Regions from separate parts of the Collinsella sp. TM06-3 genome, predicted to be linked through region 2. Evidence: riboswitches for the same ligand, from Rfam matches in the RefSeq annotation. Region 2 holds a riboswitch; the other holds the start of a gene.

Region 1 (7,588 bases), on a different contig from region 2:
GATCATCTTAAGAAACATGTTCAGAAAGCCAAAGATCGCGTTGGTGGGGCGACCGTCCGGCGCGTTCATGGTGGGCGGCACCGCGTGGAAGGCGCGGTGCATGAGCGAGTTGCCGTCGATAACGGCAAAGGTGCGGCGCTTGTCAGACATATTGAATACCTCGCTTTGGGCTGGGCACGATTTGCTCCCACCAGTTTACACGCTCCCCGCCTCGCGGCCACCGCACATCAAGCTCCTCCGCCACCGCGCGCCCGCGCGTGATACGATGGCTCACGGTACATTAACCAGCACGATCGATCCGAAAGGAGCCTGCGTCATGGAGCGTCCCTGCGCATGGAAAAAGTACACGCCACAGCAAGTCGAGGAGCTCGAGGAGCTTTGCCGCGGCTATAAGCAGTTTTTGAGCGAGAATAAGACCGAGCGTCTGTGCGTCAAGACCGGTATCAAGATGGCCGAGGAGGCGGGCTACGTCAACCTGGAGACCGTGATCGCCGAGGGCCGCGCGCTCAAGGCCGGCGACAAGGTGTACGCCGCCAACCACGGCAAAGACCTCATGCTCGTCAACCTGGGTACCGCCCCGCTCGAGCAGGGCTTTAACATCCTGGGTGCCCACGTGGACTCGCCGCGCCTGGACCTCAAGCAGAATCCCGCCTTCGAGGCCGGCGACATGGCCTACCTCGACACGCACTACTACGGCGGCGTCAAGAGCTACCACTGGGTAGCCTCCCCGCTCGCGCTTGTGGGCGTCATCTGCAAAAAGGACGGCACCACCGTCGACATCAACATCGGCGACAAGGCGGACGACCCGGTCTTTACCATCTCCGACCTGCTGATCCACCTCTCGAGCGAGCAGATGTCCAAGCCCGCCAAGGACGCCGTCGACGCCGAGATCCTCGACGTGATCGTGGGCGGCCGCCCCGTCAAGTTTGACGAGGACGACAAGGACGCCCCCAAGGAGCCCGTCAAACAGATGTTCCTGGACATCCTCAAGGAACAGTACGACGTCGAGGAGGAGGACTTCCTCTCTGCCGAGATCGAGGTCGTGCCCGCCGGCCCCGCCCGCGACATGGGTCTCGACCGCTCCATGATCTTGGGCTATGGCCACGACGACCGCGTCTGCGCCTACCCCTCCATGCTCGCTCAGATCAACGTGGCAGACGTCGAGCGCACGAGCATCACGCTCATCGTCGACAAGGAGGAGATCGGCTCCGTGGGCGCCACCGGCATGACGAGTCGTTTCTTCGAGAACACCGTCGCCGAGATCATGACGCTCGCCGGCGAGAGCCGCCCGCTGGCCCTGCGCCGCGCACTCGCCCGCAGCCGCATGCTCTCCTCTGACGTGTCCGCCGGCTTTGACCCGGGCTACGCCGGCAAGTTCGAGACCAAGAACGCCGCCTTTATGGGTCGCGGCCTGTGCTTTAACAAGTACACGGGCAGCCGCGGCAAGGGCGGCTCTAACGACGCCGACGCCGAGTATGTGGCCCTCGTCCGCGACATCATGGACGAGGCCGGCGTGAACTTCCAGACCTGCGAGCTCGGTCGCGTCAACGCGGGCGGCGGCGGCACCATCGCCTACATCATGGCCAAGTACGGCATGAACGTCATCGACTCCGGCGTTGCCGTCCTGTCCATGCACGCCCTGTGGGAGGTCGCCAACAAGGCCGATATCTACGAGGCCTACCGCGGCTACAAGGCCTTCATCGAGCGCGCCTAATCCACCCCACCCATAACTTGCGGTGGAATACGGATTGATTTGGTCTTTCAATAGCCCAAACAGACCGTATTCCACCGCAACTTCCTTTTTGGCAGAGGAGAGTCCATGCTGCAGGTCATCATTTCGCCCGCCAAGCAGATGCGCGCGGCACAAGATGCTTTTGAAGTCCTGGGCATTCCACCTTTTGCGCACGAGACGGCTCGCCTCCACCGCGCACTGCTAGATATCGAACGAAATGAAGGCAGCGGCGGCCTGCAAGCGCTATGGAACGTGAGTGACAAACTGCTGGGACCTTGCCTCAACACCCTGCATGAGTTCGGGCCCATCCTGAAAAGCGGCGATCTCGACAATCCCGCACTCGCCCGTCACCTCTCCCCTGCCGTCATGTCCTATCACGGAATTCAATACCAGAGTATGGCACCCGAGGTGATGGATTCCGCGCAGCTCGCCTGGCTGCAAGACCATCTGTGGATCCTCTCCGGCCTCTACGGGTGCGTTCGTCCCTTTCATGCCGTCGAACCGTATCGGCTGGAGATGGGCGCGAAGCTCGCCGTTGACGATGCCCGAGACCTCTACGCGTTTTGGAACGACAAGCTCGCGCGGGCCATCGCTCCGGCGGGCTCCAACGCTACGATCGTCAACCTCGCCAGCGTAGAGTATGCCAAAACCGTTCTGCCCCACCTCGCGGGCGACGCCACGGCCGTCACATGCCTCTTTGGCGAGGGTATCCGCAACGGGAAGCCCATCCAACGGTCGACCGCCAGCAAAAAGGCGCGCGGCTCCATGGTGCGGTGGATGGCAGAAAACAAGCTCGAGGATGCAAGCGAACTTACCGCATTCAACATCGGCTATCGGCACATCCCCGAGCTTTCAGACAAAAACACCCTGGTTTTCATGAACGCGCAGGCACAATAGGCCCGCCGTTTCCAAACACCCCGTTACTCCGCCAAGCCATCGGCCTTTGCAATCTCGCTCGTCGAGCCATCTTGGTAGGTAATCTTAACGTGCTCCACCTCGGATACCGCAGCGCCCGCCGGGGGCTCCAAGCGCCATTCCGTCAGCGCAATGTCCATGGTCGTGGGCACGTCTCCCTGATCTTTGAGCTCCACCGTCAGCGTTTTGAGCGTCGCATCAAACGTCACGCGTTCGATTTCTTCGCCCGGAATAGACCCGCCGCTCAGCTGCAGCTGCACAAACTCGTCGCGCGGATACCAATAGTCACCCGGTGCGGCAACCGTGTTGCCACCAGAAACTTTCATGGTCATAATCGGCAGGCCCTCGTCGGCTTCAAACCCCCAGGTGGCGCCGCCATGACCGCCGAACGTCCAAATTCAAAAGGCAATCACCAACACGGCAAGCACCGCAAAACCAATCGCGACAAGGCCATGGTGCGCACGGCTTTCCTCGGCCGATACGTCCCATTGCGTCTCTCGATATAGATGCTTGTCTTCCATGTTCGCCTCCCCACAGGCACGCTCGTTGGCCCAATCGTACCCATTCAGGCTATACTTGAGCCCATGACATAACGGGGAGCTTGCAGGACAAGACGGCAGGCTGAGATTGGGCGCGCCCGCCCTGACCCGCAAACCTGATATGGGTAATGCCAACGAAGGGAGCCGTGCCAATGAGCACACAGACCGAGCCCAAGCTCGTCACGCAAATCGACTTCGCCCGCGCCGGGCAAATCACACCGCAGATGAAGGAAGTCGCCGAGCGCGAGCATCGCGACCCCGAGTACATCCGCGAGCGCGTGGCCGACGGCCGCATCGCCATTCCCGCCAACATCGCGCACATCAAAAAAGGCATGCGCGCCTTTGGCGTCGGTGAGGGCCTGTCCACCAAGGTCAACGTGAACTTGGGCATCTCGGGCGACAAGGCCGATGCCGCCGAGGAATGGAAGAAGGTCAAGATCGCCGAGGACTTTGGCGCCGACGCCATCATGGACCTCTCCAACTCGGGCAAGACGCGCCAGTTCCGCCAGCAGCTCATCGACGAGACGCCGCTCATGGTGGGCACCGTCCCCATGTACGACGCCATCGGCTACATGGAAAAGCCGCTGGTCAAGCTTACCAAGGATGACCTGTTCGAGGTCGTGCGCGCGCACGCCGAGGACGGCGTGGACTTTATGACCATCCACTGCGGCATCAACAAGTCGGTCACCAAGACCTTTAAGGAGACCGGCCGCCTCATGAACATCGTGAGCCGCGGCGGCTCGCTGCTGTTTGGCTGGATGGAGGTCACCGGCAACGAAAACCCCTTCTACGAGTACTTTGACGAGCTGCTCGAGATCTGCCACGAGTACGACGTGACGATTTCGCTCGGCGACTCCTGCCGCCCGGGCTGCCTCTACGACTCCAACGACGCCACAGAGACTGCCGAGATGATCGAGCTGGGCAAGCTGTGCAAGCGCGCTTGGGCTGCCGGCGTCCAGGTCATGGTCGAGGGCCCGGGTCACATGGCGCTCGACGAGATCGCCGCCAACATGAAGCTACAGAAGCGCCTGTGCCACAACGCCCCGTTCTATGTGCTGGGGCCGCTGGTGACCGATATCGGCGTGGGCTACGACCACATCACCGCTGCCATCGGCGGCGCTATCTCCGCCAGCTCCGGTGCCGACTTCCTGTGCTACGTGACGCCGGCCGAACACTTGTGCCTGCCCAACGCCCAGGACGTGCTCGATGGCCTCATGGCTACCAAGATCGCCGCACACGCCGCCGATATCGCCAAGAAGGTGCCGCACGCCCGCGACATGGACGACAAGATGGGCCAGGCACGCCGCAAGCTCGACTGGGACGCCATGTGGAAGTGCGCGCTCGACCCAGTTACGGGCAAGAAGCGCTACGAGGAGTCTCCCGCCGCCACCGAGGGCACTTGCACCATGTGTGGCAAGATGTGCGCCGTCCGTACCGTTAACAAGGTGTTCGAAGGCACAACGATCGACCTCGGCATGGAGGATTAACGCGTCACCGGAGCCGCAATCGGTAACATGGTGTTCGTCAATTGTTGACATGTGAACATTTGCTTACATTTGCGTAAAGATTGCATCGCCCGCCCGGGTTCGGAATACAGCCGGCCCGGGCATCTTTATAATGCAGACTTAAAGACCCATTTGAATCCGACCGGACAAGGGAGTGAGCATGGATCGCAGTAAGGTACCCGCCGTTCTATCCATCGCGGGATCCGATTCCAGCGGCGGTGCCGGCATTCAGGCCGACATCAAGACCATCACGGCGCACCGCCTGTATGCCGAGACGGCCATAACCGCCATTACAGCGCAAAACACACTGGGCGTCACCGCCGTGCAGGATATCTCGCCAGATATCGTAGCCGCGCAAATTGACGCTGTCTTTGACGATATCCGCCCAAGCGCCGTCAAGATCGGCATGGTTTCTTCTGTCGAGATTATCGAAGTCATCGCCGACCGCTTGAGCGCCTGGAACGCAACGAACGTGGTCGTCGACCCCGTCATGGTCGCCACCTCGGGCGCGCGCTTGATTGCCGAGGATGCCTCCGAGGCACTCACCCGCCGCCTGTTCCCACTAGCAACCGTCATCACGCCCAATATTCCCGAGGCCATGGCCCTGCTTGACTACGAGGTCGACTCCGAGCGCACACAGCAAAATGCTGCCATGCTCCTCACCCGCCGCTTTGGTTGCGCATCCCTCGTTAAGGGTGGGCATCTTGTCAACGAGGCTAACGATGTATTGGCCGAGCCCGCGCCACTCGATGACGAGGGCAACCATCTGGGCGATCCGCTCACTACGTGGTTTCGCCACAAGCGCATTGAGACCAGCAACACGCACGGCACCGGCTGTACGCTCTCATCCGCCATCGCTTGCGCGCTGGCCCAGGGCATGGAACTTGCCGACGCCATCAACGCCGGCAAGGCCTACCTGACCGGCGCTCTCGCCGCTGGCTTTGACATGGGCAAAGGTTCCGGCCCCGTCAACCACATGTGGCAGTATTAAGATTCACAGCCCAGAGCCACCGCAAAGGGGGCAGGCACCTTTGCGGTGGCTCCCACAAACATCTCGATCTGTAACAGTTAGAGCCCATTTTTCGGCCCACCTGTTACAGATCGAGACATTCAAATTCCGCTGAGAAGATAATCTCAATCTGTAACAGTAACTCGGCAAAATCGACCCTAGATGTTACAGATCGAGACAAACGACCGATATCGACCTAAATAATCTCAATCTGTAACATCTAGCCCGTTTTCGACCTTACAACTGTTACAGATCAAGACAAACAAACGATCCAAAACCACCGCAAAGGGGGCAGGCACCTTTGCGGTGGCTTGGGCTCGCGCTACTCACCGAGCATCTCTTGGAGCTTGGCTGCCACGGCATGTCCCAAGCTCTCGTGGCTTTCGGGCATCATATGCAGATAGTCGATATCGCCCGGCTCGGCATAATCGGCGGCATTCAAAAAGTCGCAGCCAAACTGCTCAGCCACATGCGCGTAGTACTCACCAAAATGTTCCGAGGCTTCTACGGAATGCTCGTCAAAGTCGGTCATATATACATCGGCGATCTGCGGCTTAATCTTGATAGGTGCCATCAGCAGAATCCGTGGGCAGGGCGCGGCATCGGTCCAGGCAAACGCACGGACGGCGCGAATCAACGCCATGGCACCACGGGCGATATCGGAAGCTGTCACGCCAAAGACCGTCTTACAGTCGTTGGTGCCCAGCATGATCACAATGGCGTCCAGCGGCTTATGGGCCTCGAGCAGCATCGGAAGTGCGCGGATGCCGTTAAGATTGGTGTCCAGATGGCACATGTCGTCGCGTACCGTCGTGCGGCCGTTGAGGCCTTCTTCAATTACATGCCAGCCCTCGCCTAAGTCACGTTGGGCCACGCCGCACCAGCGCACATCCTGCGCATAGCGCACCGCGGTGCCGTCGCGCATGCCCGCCGGATCGTAACCATAGGTGTTGCTGTCGCCAAAGCATAGAACGTTTTTCATCGTAAGCCCCTCGCTCAGTAAAAAGCCGACGGAAGCAGCCTCTCCCGTCGGCTCGACCTATCTGTCAGCACGTACCGATTACAGGTACTTGCGCCAATCGTCCTCGTCCTCATCATCCTCGGTAGCAGCCTGGGCCTGCTCGGCGGCGCGAGCTGCCGCAGCGCGAGCGGCAACCTGGGCATAGGACTCCTCGTTGCGCTCGGGGAAGTTTGCCAGCACGTGCTCGAACTTGGCAAAATCCTCATCCCAGCGCGTAGAAGGCACGGCAAAGAAGACTTGCTTGACCTTGAAGTCGCCCGATGCGAGCTCCTTGCGGAAAATCTCGGCCACGGCCTCGGCATCAAAACCGTTGTTGTCGCAGCCCCAAGCGCCCAGTACGAGCTTCTCGCGACCCAGCTCGTCGCAGATGGCGAGCACAAAGCGGATACGGTCGCGCAGCGCGTCCAGCAGCGCATCGTCGCTCACGCGGTACTCCTGGCGTGCGCGCTTGGCATTGGGCGCGGCGGCCACGATCACATCGGCATACGCATGCACGTGGTTGCGGTCAAAACGCACCGCAGGCACTACCAGCGCACGGTTGCGGTAGAGCTCGCAGTTGATATTGCGGCGACGGTTCTCGCCATACCACTTGCGCTGCTTGTCGAGCACGTTGTACAGATACGAATCGGCGCAGAGCGTAGCCTCCTGGCCCAGATAGCCCTGGATGTAGCCGCCACCCGGGTTGGTGAACGAGGCAAAGGCGAGCACTGCCATGTCGCAGAACTGCGCATAGCCACGGCCGTTGTCCAGAATGGCCTGCGTGGCGGAGGCATCAAGCACGGTGACCTCGGGCAGGGTCGGAGCGGGCTCCTCGGCAGGCGCGGACTCGGTCTCTGCGGGTTTCTCGGCAGGCGCAGACTCGTCCGT
Region 2 (7,588 bases):
CGCCGATAACGCATGGCGGCATGGCGGCGATCACGGCAGCGAACTTGGGGCAGAAGGAAAGCACGATGGCGCAGCACGCGGCAATGCGAATCACGCGCGGGTCGAACACGCGCGTCAGAGCGAGCACGCCGGTGTTCTCGCCATACGTGGTGTTGGCCGGAGCGCCAAAGAGCGAAGCCAGGATCGTAGCGAGACCATCGCCGAGCAGCGTGCGATGCAGGCCGGGATCGGCAATGTAGTTACGCTCGCAGGTGGAGCCAATAGCGGAGATATCACCGATATGCTCGATCATGGTTGCAAAGGCCAACGGCATGATGGTGATGATGGCGGTCGTGGCAAGGCCGCTATCGAACTGCGGCCCAAAGAGTGCAAACACGGTGTTGTCCCACACGATGGGAAGACCGACCCACGGCGCGGCGGCAACGCCCGAAAAATCGACCTCACCCAACGCGGCGGCAACGGCATAGCTCACCACGACGCCCAGCAGGATCGGCACGATCTTAACCATGCCGCGACCCCAAATGTTGCAGATCACGATAACGGCAACGGCAATAACAGCCACAAGCCAGTTGGTCTGGCAGTTGGCAATAGCGGAGCTCGCCAGAATCAAGCCGATGGAAATGACGATGGGACCGGTCACCACCGGCGGGAAGAAGCGCATGACGCGCTTGGCGCCAAACGCGCGGAAGAGTGCCGCAAGTACCGGATAGAGTAGACCGGCGCAGGCAACGCCCAGGCAGGCGTAGGGCAAAAGCTCGGCCTCGCAGTTGGGCGCGATGGCGGCATAACCGGCAATAAAGGCAAACGATGAGCCCAAAAATGCCGGCACCTTACCGCGCGACAGGAAGTGGAACAGCAGCGTGCCCAAGCCGGCAAACAAAAGCGTTGCCGAAACCGAGAGACCGGTGAGCACGGGCACCAGCACCGTGGCACCAAACATGGCAAACAGGTGCTGTAGGCCGAGCAAAAACATGCGCGGGCGGCCGAGCGACGATGCGTCGTAGATGGCATCGGTGACGGCGGGCGTCGAAGACTGGGACATGGATGTCCTTTCGAATGGAAGGGCGATCGGGCATATCGGATAACCTGCCCGAACGATACGATCCGAACCATTGTACGCGATGCACCATGTCTCGCACGCGCCGTCACCTGCAAACGTTACCGCTATTTCCAAACGCGCTCGGCGATGCGTTTGACCAGGGCGATCTTTGCCCACTGCTCGTCCTCGGTCAGCTTGTTGCCAATCTCGCAGCTGGCAAAGCCGCACTGGGGAGACAGATACAGGTTCTCGAGCGGCACGTACTTTGCGGCTTCGCGGATGCGCTCGACGATAACATCCTCGTTCTCGAGCTCTGCGGCCTTGGTGGTCACCAAGCCCAGCACGACCTTCTTGCCCGGGGCAACGTAGCTGAGCGGCTCAAAACCGCCGGCGCGCGGCGTATCGAACTCCAGGTAGAATGCGTCGACATCCTCATGTGCAAACAGGTACGGCGCGATGGGGTCATAGCCGCCCTCGAAAGCATAGGTAGAGTGGTAGTTGCCGCGGCACACGTGCGTGTTAATGACGAGGTCGTCGGGCTTGTCCTCGATGGCGGCGTTGTTGAGCGCCACGCCCAGCTCGCTCACCCTTTGCAGGTCAACCGGGCTCATGCCAGTCTTGGACACAAAGTCGGTATCGCAGTAGATGCCCCAGGTGCAGTCATCAAACTGGATGTTGCGGCAGCCCGCGGCATACAGGTCAGCAATCACGGTGCGGTATGCTGCGGCAATGGCATCGACGAGTTCTTCGTCGGTCTTGTAGACGGCGTGCAGACTCTCCTGCTGGCCATCGCAGCGGTCGAGTGTGACTTCGGAGAACGTCTGGATCGGCGCCGGAATGGTCTGGCGCGCGACCTGGCCCTCTCCCTCGAGCGACTTGATAAATTTGAAGTGCTCGACGAACGGATGATTCTCACCGCTAATGGGACCGGTTACCACGGCGGTGTCGGCGGTAGTCTCCTCATCGTGGAACATGTAGCCCGTGCGCGAGGCGCGGCGCTCAATGCCGTTGAGGCCCCACATAAAATCGAGGTGCCAGTAGCTGCGGCGGAACTCGCCATCGGTAATCACCTGCAGGCCGGCAGCCTTCTGCTTGGCCACTAAGTCGCGGATGGCCTCGTCCTCGACGGCCTTAAGGCCGGAAGCGTCGAGTTTACCCGCGACATAGACGGCACGGGCGTCCTTTACAGCCTGCGGACGAAGAAAACTGCCGACGATATCGGCACGAAACGGCGCGTTCGGTTGAATCAAAGTGCTCATAGATATCTCCCTTTGCATTGGTTGCTTTACTGGGACAGAGTATGAGCGCTCATATGGACATCGTAAAATATGCGTTTATAACAGTTTGATATAGATGCTTCCTATATTAGTTGGGACTGCCATAAAGAGATTTGACCCGTGCAGAACGCAGCAGTCTAGATGTGCTGACGAATCGCTTCGATATAGGCCTGCCCGTAGCGCGTAAGCGTCGTGTTCTTGCGCGTGATGATGCCGATCTCCATGTACTCGTCTACATCGAGCGGAATGGAGATAATGCCGGGGCCGTTAAGTTCATGGCTGATCACGCCCGAACACACCGTGTAACCGTTAAGGCCCATAGCTAGGTTGAACAGCGTCGCACGGTCGCGCACGCGGATATTCTTGCGGCGCTCAAAGGTCGAGGTCAGCTCCTCGGAATAGTAAAACGAGTTGTAGCTGCCCTGCTCATAGGACAGGAACGGGTAGTCTTCCAAGTCCTCGAGCGTCACACTCGAGCGACCCGCCAGCGGATGGTCGGAGCACACAAAGACATGCGGCGTAGCGCAGAAGAGTCCTTCGAATACGAGCTCGTTGGCCGCCAGCATGCGCTCGATGACCTCGCGATTGTGCTCCGACAGATACAGGATGCCGAGCTCGCTTTTCATATGCGCGACGTCCTCGATAATCTCGTGGGTCTGCTCCTCGCGCAGGGTAAAGTCGTAGCGCGCGGCATCGAACTCGCGGATCACATCGACAAATGCATTAACGGCAAAGGAATAATGCTGGCAGCTCACACTAAAGTGCGGCACCTGCTCGGACGTGCCTTTGTACTTGCCCTCGAGCAGGTCGGCCTGGTCGAGCACCTGGCGCGCGTAGCCCAAGAAGGTCTCGCCTTCCTCGGACACAATGACGCCCTTGTTGGTGCGCTCAAAGATGTGTACACCCATCTCGTTTTCGAGATCGCGAATTGACGCGGTAATCGAAGGCTGCGACACAAAGAGCCGGCGCGAGGCCTCGGTGATGCTGCCGCATTCGGCAACTTTGACGACATATCTGAGCTGCTGGAGCTTCATGGCTTTCTCCCTAGACGTTCGTGACGTCGAAACCCGTCGCGTCCATCTGACGCATAAACGACGGCATCTCCCCCGTCGCGGCGCAGGCGGCAATCTGATGCAGAGCCCCGGCAACCGCATCATCTGCCGCAGCGCCGATATGCCAGCGCGCGGCAGCCGTGACGGCCTCGTTGGCATTGGCGACTGCAACGGAATTGGGAACGGCATCGATCATGGGCAAATCGTTATCGGAATCGCCGAATACGGCCACCTCGTCGGGCGTCAGGCCCAAAGCGCGCGCCAGCTCCAGCGCAGCACAGCCCTTGTCCCAGCCGGTCGGAAGAACGTCGAACAGGCGCACGCGGTTGTTGGGAAACACGAGCGAGAGCTCCGGCACCTCGGCGGCAACACGCTCGCGCAGCTCGGCGAGCTCCTCGCGCGAACGGGCACTCCAGATATTCGCCTTGTATACCGGGGCATCGTCAACGACAGGGCGACAGGGAGCCTCTTCGCCCTTGAGCCACGCGTTGCCGCCTGACTCCATGGCGCGACGCACACGCTCGGGATCGCTTGTCACGCAATAGGCGTCGTTGTCCCAAAAGTCATCACCCAGACGGTAGACCTTCAAATAGGTATCGTCGGTCTCTTGCTCCAGGTAGTCGGCCAGGCGTATAAGGGCATCGTTATCAGTTGCGCGCGAGGCAACCGCCTCGCCATCGACAAACATCACCTGGCCGTTGCAAAACGCACCGGTCGAGAAGCACTCGGAGCGATTGCGGAACATCCAGCTCATCGCGGACGGCTGGCGACCCGAAACCGGGCCAAAATGCAGGCCCGCCGCCTGCATGGCATGAATGCCCTCGATGGCGCAGTCGCTGGCGCCATCGTGTCCAGCAGGAATCAGCGTATCGTCCATATCGGTCAGAACAAGTTTGATCATAAGGTCCCCTCGGTCATTCTTTATCCCGTCTATTGTAACGACCTGCCAATAAGGGACAGGTTTATCTTGGCAGGTTTTATCTGGGAAAATGCAGCGCCCCTGTTGCCACCTGCCAAAATAAACCTGTCCCATATTGGCAGGTGCGCTAGTATAGGGAACAACAGATTCGATGCGGGAGTGCCGGCGGTGCAAACCACAAGGCTGAGAGGGCATAGGGCCCAATCCTTTGAACCTGTCAGTTAATGCTGGCGTAGGGAGCATGCCGCCTTTACAGGGGCGCTGTCTATGCACAGCGCCCCTTTTCTATGCCAAGGAGGCATGTGCAGTGATTGATTCGGAACAGCTTAAGCAACATATGGTCAAGGCCGTAGAGGAGATTCGAGCCACCAATCCGATGGCCGGCTCCATCACCAACACGGTGACGATCGACTTTGTCGCCAACGCGCAGCTCGCCGTGGGCGGTTCGGCCGCCATGGTCTATCTGCCCGACGAGGGCGAGGCGCTCGTTGCCGGCGGCGCCGCCATCTATCTCAACATGGGCACGCTCTTCCCCATCTACGAGCAGACGATTCCCCGCGCGGCCAAGGCGGCACACGACGCCGGCAAGCCCTGGGTGCTCGATCCGGTGGGTCTGGGCATCGGTAGCCTGCGCACCCAGCTGGTAAACGAGCTCAAGCAGTACAAGCCCGCCATCGTACGCGGCAACGCCTCCGAGATCATCGCACTCTCCGGCCTGTGGGGTCTTGAGGGCGAGTCGGCCGATCTGAGCCGCGTACGTGGTGTCGATACCACCGACACGGTCGACGCCGCCCGCGATGCCGCCGTGGCGCTCGCTCGCTACACCGGCGGCGCCGTTGTGGTCTCGGGCGAAGTCGACCTGATTACCGACGGCACGACCGTGGCCAAATCCCACGGCGGCAGCCCGCTCATGTCCAAGATTACCGGCTGCGGTTGCTCGCAGGGCGGCGTGCTGGCCGTGTACGCCTGCGCTGCCGATCCGTTTACGGCAGCCGTCTGCGGTACCGCCGTCTACAACGTCGCCGGCACGCGTGCCGCCGCCGTCGCCGATGCCCCGGCAAGCTTTAAGGTCGCCTTTATCGACGAGCTCTACCGCGCAACCGCCCAAGACATCGCCGATAACCAACTCGAGCTCGAGGAGGCATAAGCCATGTCCGAGCCCGCAACCAATGCCGGCATGAACACGCTCGTCGCTGTGGCCATCGCCCCGTGCGGCACCGGCGATGAACTGTCCGCCGAGGTCGCCGAGGTCGTGCGCGTCATTCGCGAGAGCGGCCTTCCCAACCGCACCACCTCGATGTTCACCGAGATCGAGGGCGACTGGGACGAGGTCATGCAGGTCGTGCGCGACGCGACCTTTGTGTTAGCGAACAAGGGCATCCGAACCGAAGTCGTGCTCAAAGCCGATATTCGACCTGGATTTACCGACACCATGACCGGCAAACTCGAGCGCATGGAAGCGCAGATCAAAAAGCAGGAGGAAGCACGATGAGCATCCGCGACAACCTTGATATCTCGGCCTATCTGGTGCTCGGCCCCGAAAACACCCTCGGACGCCCCGTGGGCGATGTGGTGGCCCAGGCGCTCGACGCCGGCTTTACCTGCATTCAGGTGCGCTCCAAGGTGGCAAGCGCCCGCGAGATCATTGCGCTGACCGGCGATGCCGCGCAGGCAATCGCACAGGCCGGCAAGACCGGTCAGGTCGCCTTGCTGATCGATGACCGCCTTGACTGCGTACTCGCCGCACGCGAGCAGGGCATTGCGGTCGACGGCGTGCACGTGGGCCAGAGCGATATTCCCGTCGAGGTCTGTCGCAAGCTGCTGGGCCCCGACGCCATCGTGGGCCTTTCGGCCCGTTGCGAGGAAATGCTCGAGTACGTCAAGACCGCCGACATGAGTCTGGTCGACTACCTGGGCATCGGCCCGCTCCACGAGACCGAGACCAAGCGCGACTGCGGACGCGCAGCCGATGGCTCCATCATCACCAAGAGCTTTGAGGACCTGGCCGCACTCCACGCGGCAAGCCCCGTGCCCATCGTGGTGGGCGGCGGCGTTAAGACGGCCGACTTGCCGCAGCTTAAGGCAACCGGCGTCGACGGCTTCTTTGTGGTGAGCGCCGTCTGCAGCGCCGACGATCCCTACGCCGCGGCCAAGGAGCTTGTCGACACCTGGCAGCAGGCATAGGCATAGGCCGAACAGCTGATTCGCAGCCTCATATCTTCAGCAATGGAAAGCGCATCCCAGTTTGGGCCTCCATTCCGGGATGCGCTTTCCGTATGCGACCCTTACCCCGCCAGATACGCTTCCAACGCCGGCAAAGTCGCCTCTGCATCGTGGCGGCCGACCTGGTAGATGCGCTCGAGCTCATCCGGTTCGCGGCACAGCGACGGCACCTTCACCGATTCGCTCGGCCGCACCACAAAGATTTCCCCGGCAGCCTCTCGACGTGCCAGGTCATCGAGCGTGGCATTGTAGACCTCATGCCGATGCTCAAGCGCTGCAACAAACTCCGGATAGTGACGGAACACGCGCCGCAGCATGGGCATCACGCTGTTGGGCTGCTTCACAAAGCCCGCCGGCTGCGTGAGTACCACGATATTGCGGTCATACCCCTGCGCAAACAGCCATGCGCTGGGAATAGAATCAGCCACGCCACCATCCAGATACTTATGCCCGTCAATAGCAACGGGACGCGTCGCCACAGGAATCGCCGACGATGCCCGGATCCACTCGATATCCCGCTCGTCGCCATAGGGCAGGTCGTGGTAGACGGCCTTGCCCGTCTCGATATCGGTGCACACGCACGTAAACCGCATGGGGCAGGCGCGATACGCCTCCAGGTCGATGGGATCGCGCTCGATGGGCACCTCGTGATAGGCAAAATCGGCATTGAACATATCGCCGGTTCGCAGCCAGCTGGTCACGCTCGCATAGCGTTTGTCGGCGCAATAGGCCTTGTTATAGCGAATGGCGCGGCCGATCTGGCGCGATTTAAAGTTGTAGCCAAATGCCGCGCCCGCCGAGACGCCCACCATATGGTCGCAGGTCAAACCGTGCTCCATCCAAACGTCGAGCACGCCCGCCGTATACATACCGCGGTAGCCGCCTCCCTCGAGCGCCAGCCCCACCGTGCGCGTCATATTTGACTGTGCCATGCGACCATCTCCGTTCCTGCGTTTTAAAACGGAACAAGTATACCCATCAACAAATATCGTCTCAGTCGCATTTTCATCGAACATCGTCGCGTTACCGTTTGGCGAATAATGGCCGCCCGCAACATGGGCGCCCCTACATAATTCCA

Evidence for each region. Region 2 has a riboswitch for thiamine pyrophosphate ahead of thiM (hydroxyethylthiazole kinase). Riboswitches for the same ligand answer to the same signal wherever they lie in the genome.
Region 1: another riboswitch for thiamine pyrophosphate. It lies ahead of thiC (phosphomethylpyrimidine synthase ThiC); the one in region 2 lies ahead of thiM (hydroxyethylthiazole kinase).

Annotation. Positions count from the first base shown of each region.
Region 1 covers NZ_QSPG01000007.1:13,068-20,655, forward strand. Annotated here, with positions in the region: gene polA (DNA polymerase I) at 1-150, opposite strand, end outside; gene DXD56_RS04350 (aminopeptidase) at 317-1,714, shown strand; gene DXD56_RS04355 (YaaA family protein) at 1,820-2,629, shown strand; gene DXD56_RS04360 (hypothetical protein) at 2,653-2,979, opposite strand; gene DXD56_RS10245 (hypothetical protein) at 3,046-3,168, opposite strand; TPP riboswitch at 3,231-3,347, shown strand; gene thiC (phosphomethylpyrimidine synthase ThiC) at 3,339-4,673, shown strand; gene thiD (bifunctional hydroxymethylpyrimidine kinase/phosphomethylpyrimidine kinase) at 4,852-5,682, shown strand; gene DXD56_RS04375 (GDSL-type esterase/lipase family protein) at 6,023-6,682, opposite strand; gene DXD56_RS04380 (TIGR02452 family protein) at 6,761-7,588, opposite strand, start outside.
Region 2 covers NZ_QSPG01000012.1:40,875-48,462, reverse strand. Annotated here, with positions in the region: gene DXD56_RS06370 (uracil-xanthine permease family protein) at 1-1,042, opposite strand, end outside; gene DXD56_RS06365 (5-methyltetrahydropteroyltriglutamate--homocysteine S-methyltransferase) at 1,165-2,298, opposite strand; gene DXD56_RS06360 (LysR family transcriptional regulator) at 2,454-3,350, opposite strand; gene DXD56_RS06355 (HAD-IIB family hydrolase) at 3,361-4,269, opposite strand; TPP riboswitch at 4,433-4,543, shown strand; gene thiM (hydroxyethylthiazole kinase) at 4,595-5,434, shown strand; gene DXD56_RS06345 (thiamine-binding protein) at 5,438-5,779, shown strand; gene DXD56_RS06340 (thiamine phosphate synthase) at 5,776-6,471, shown strand; gene DXD56_RS06335 (patatin family protein) at 6,573-7,442, opposite strand.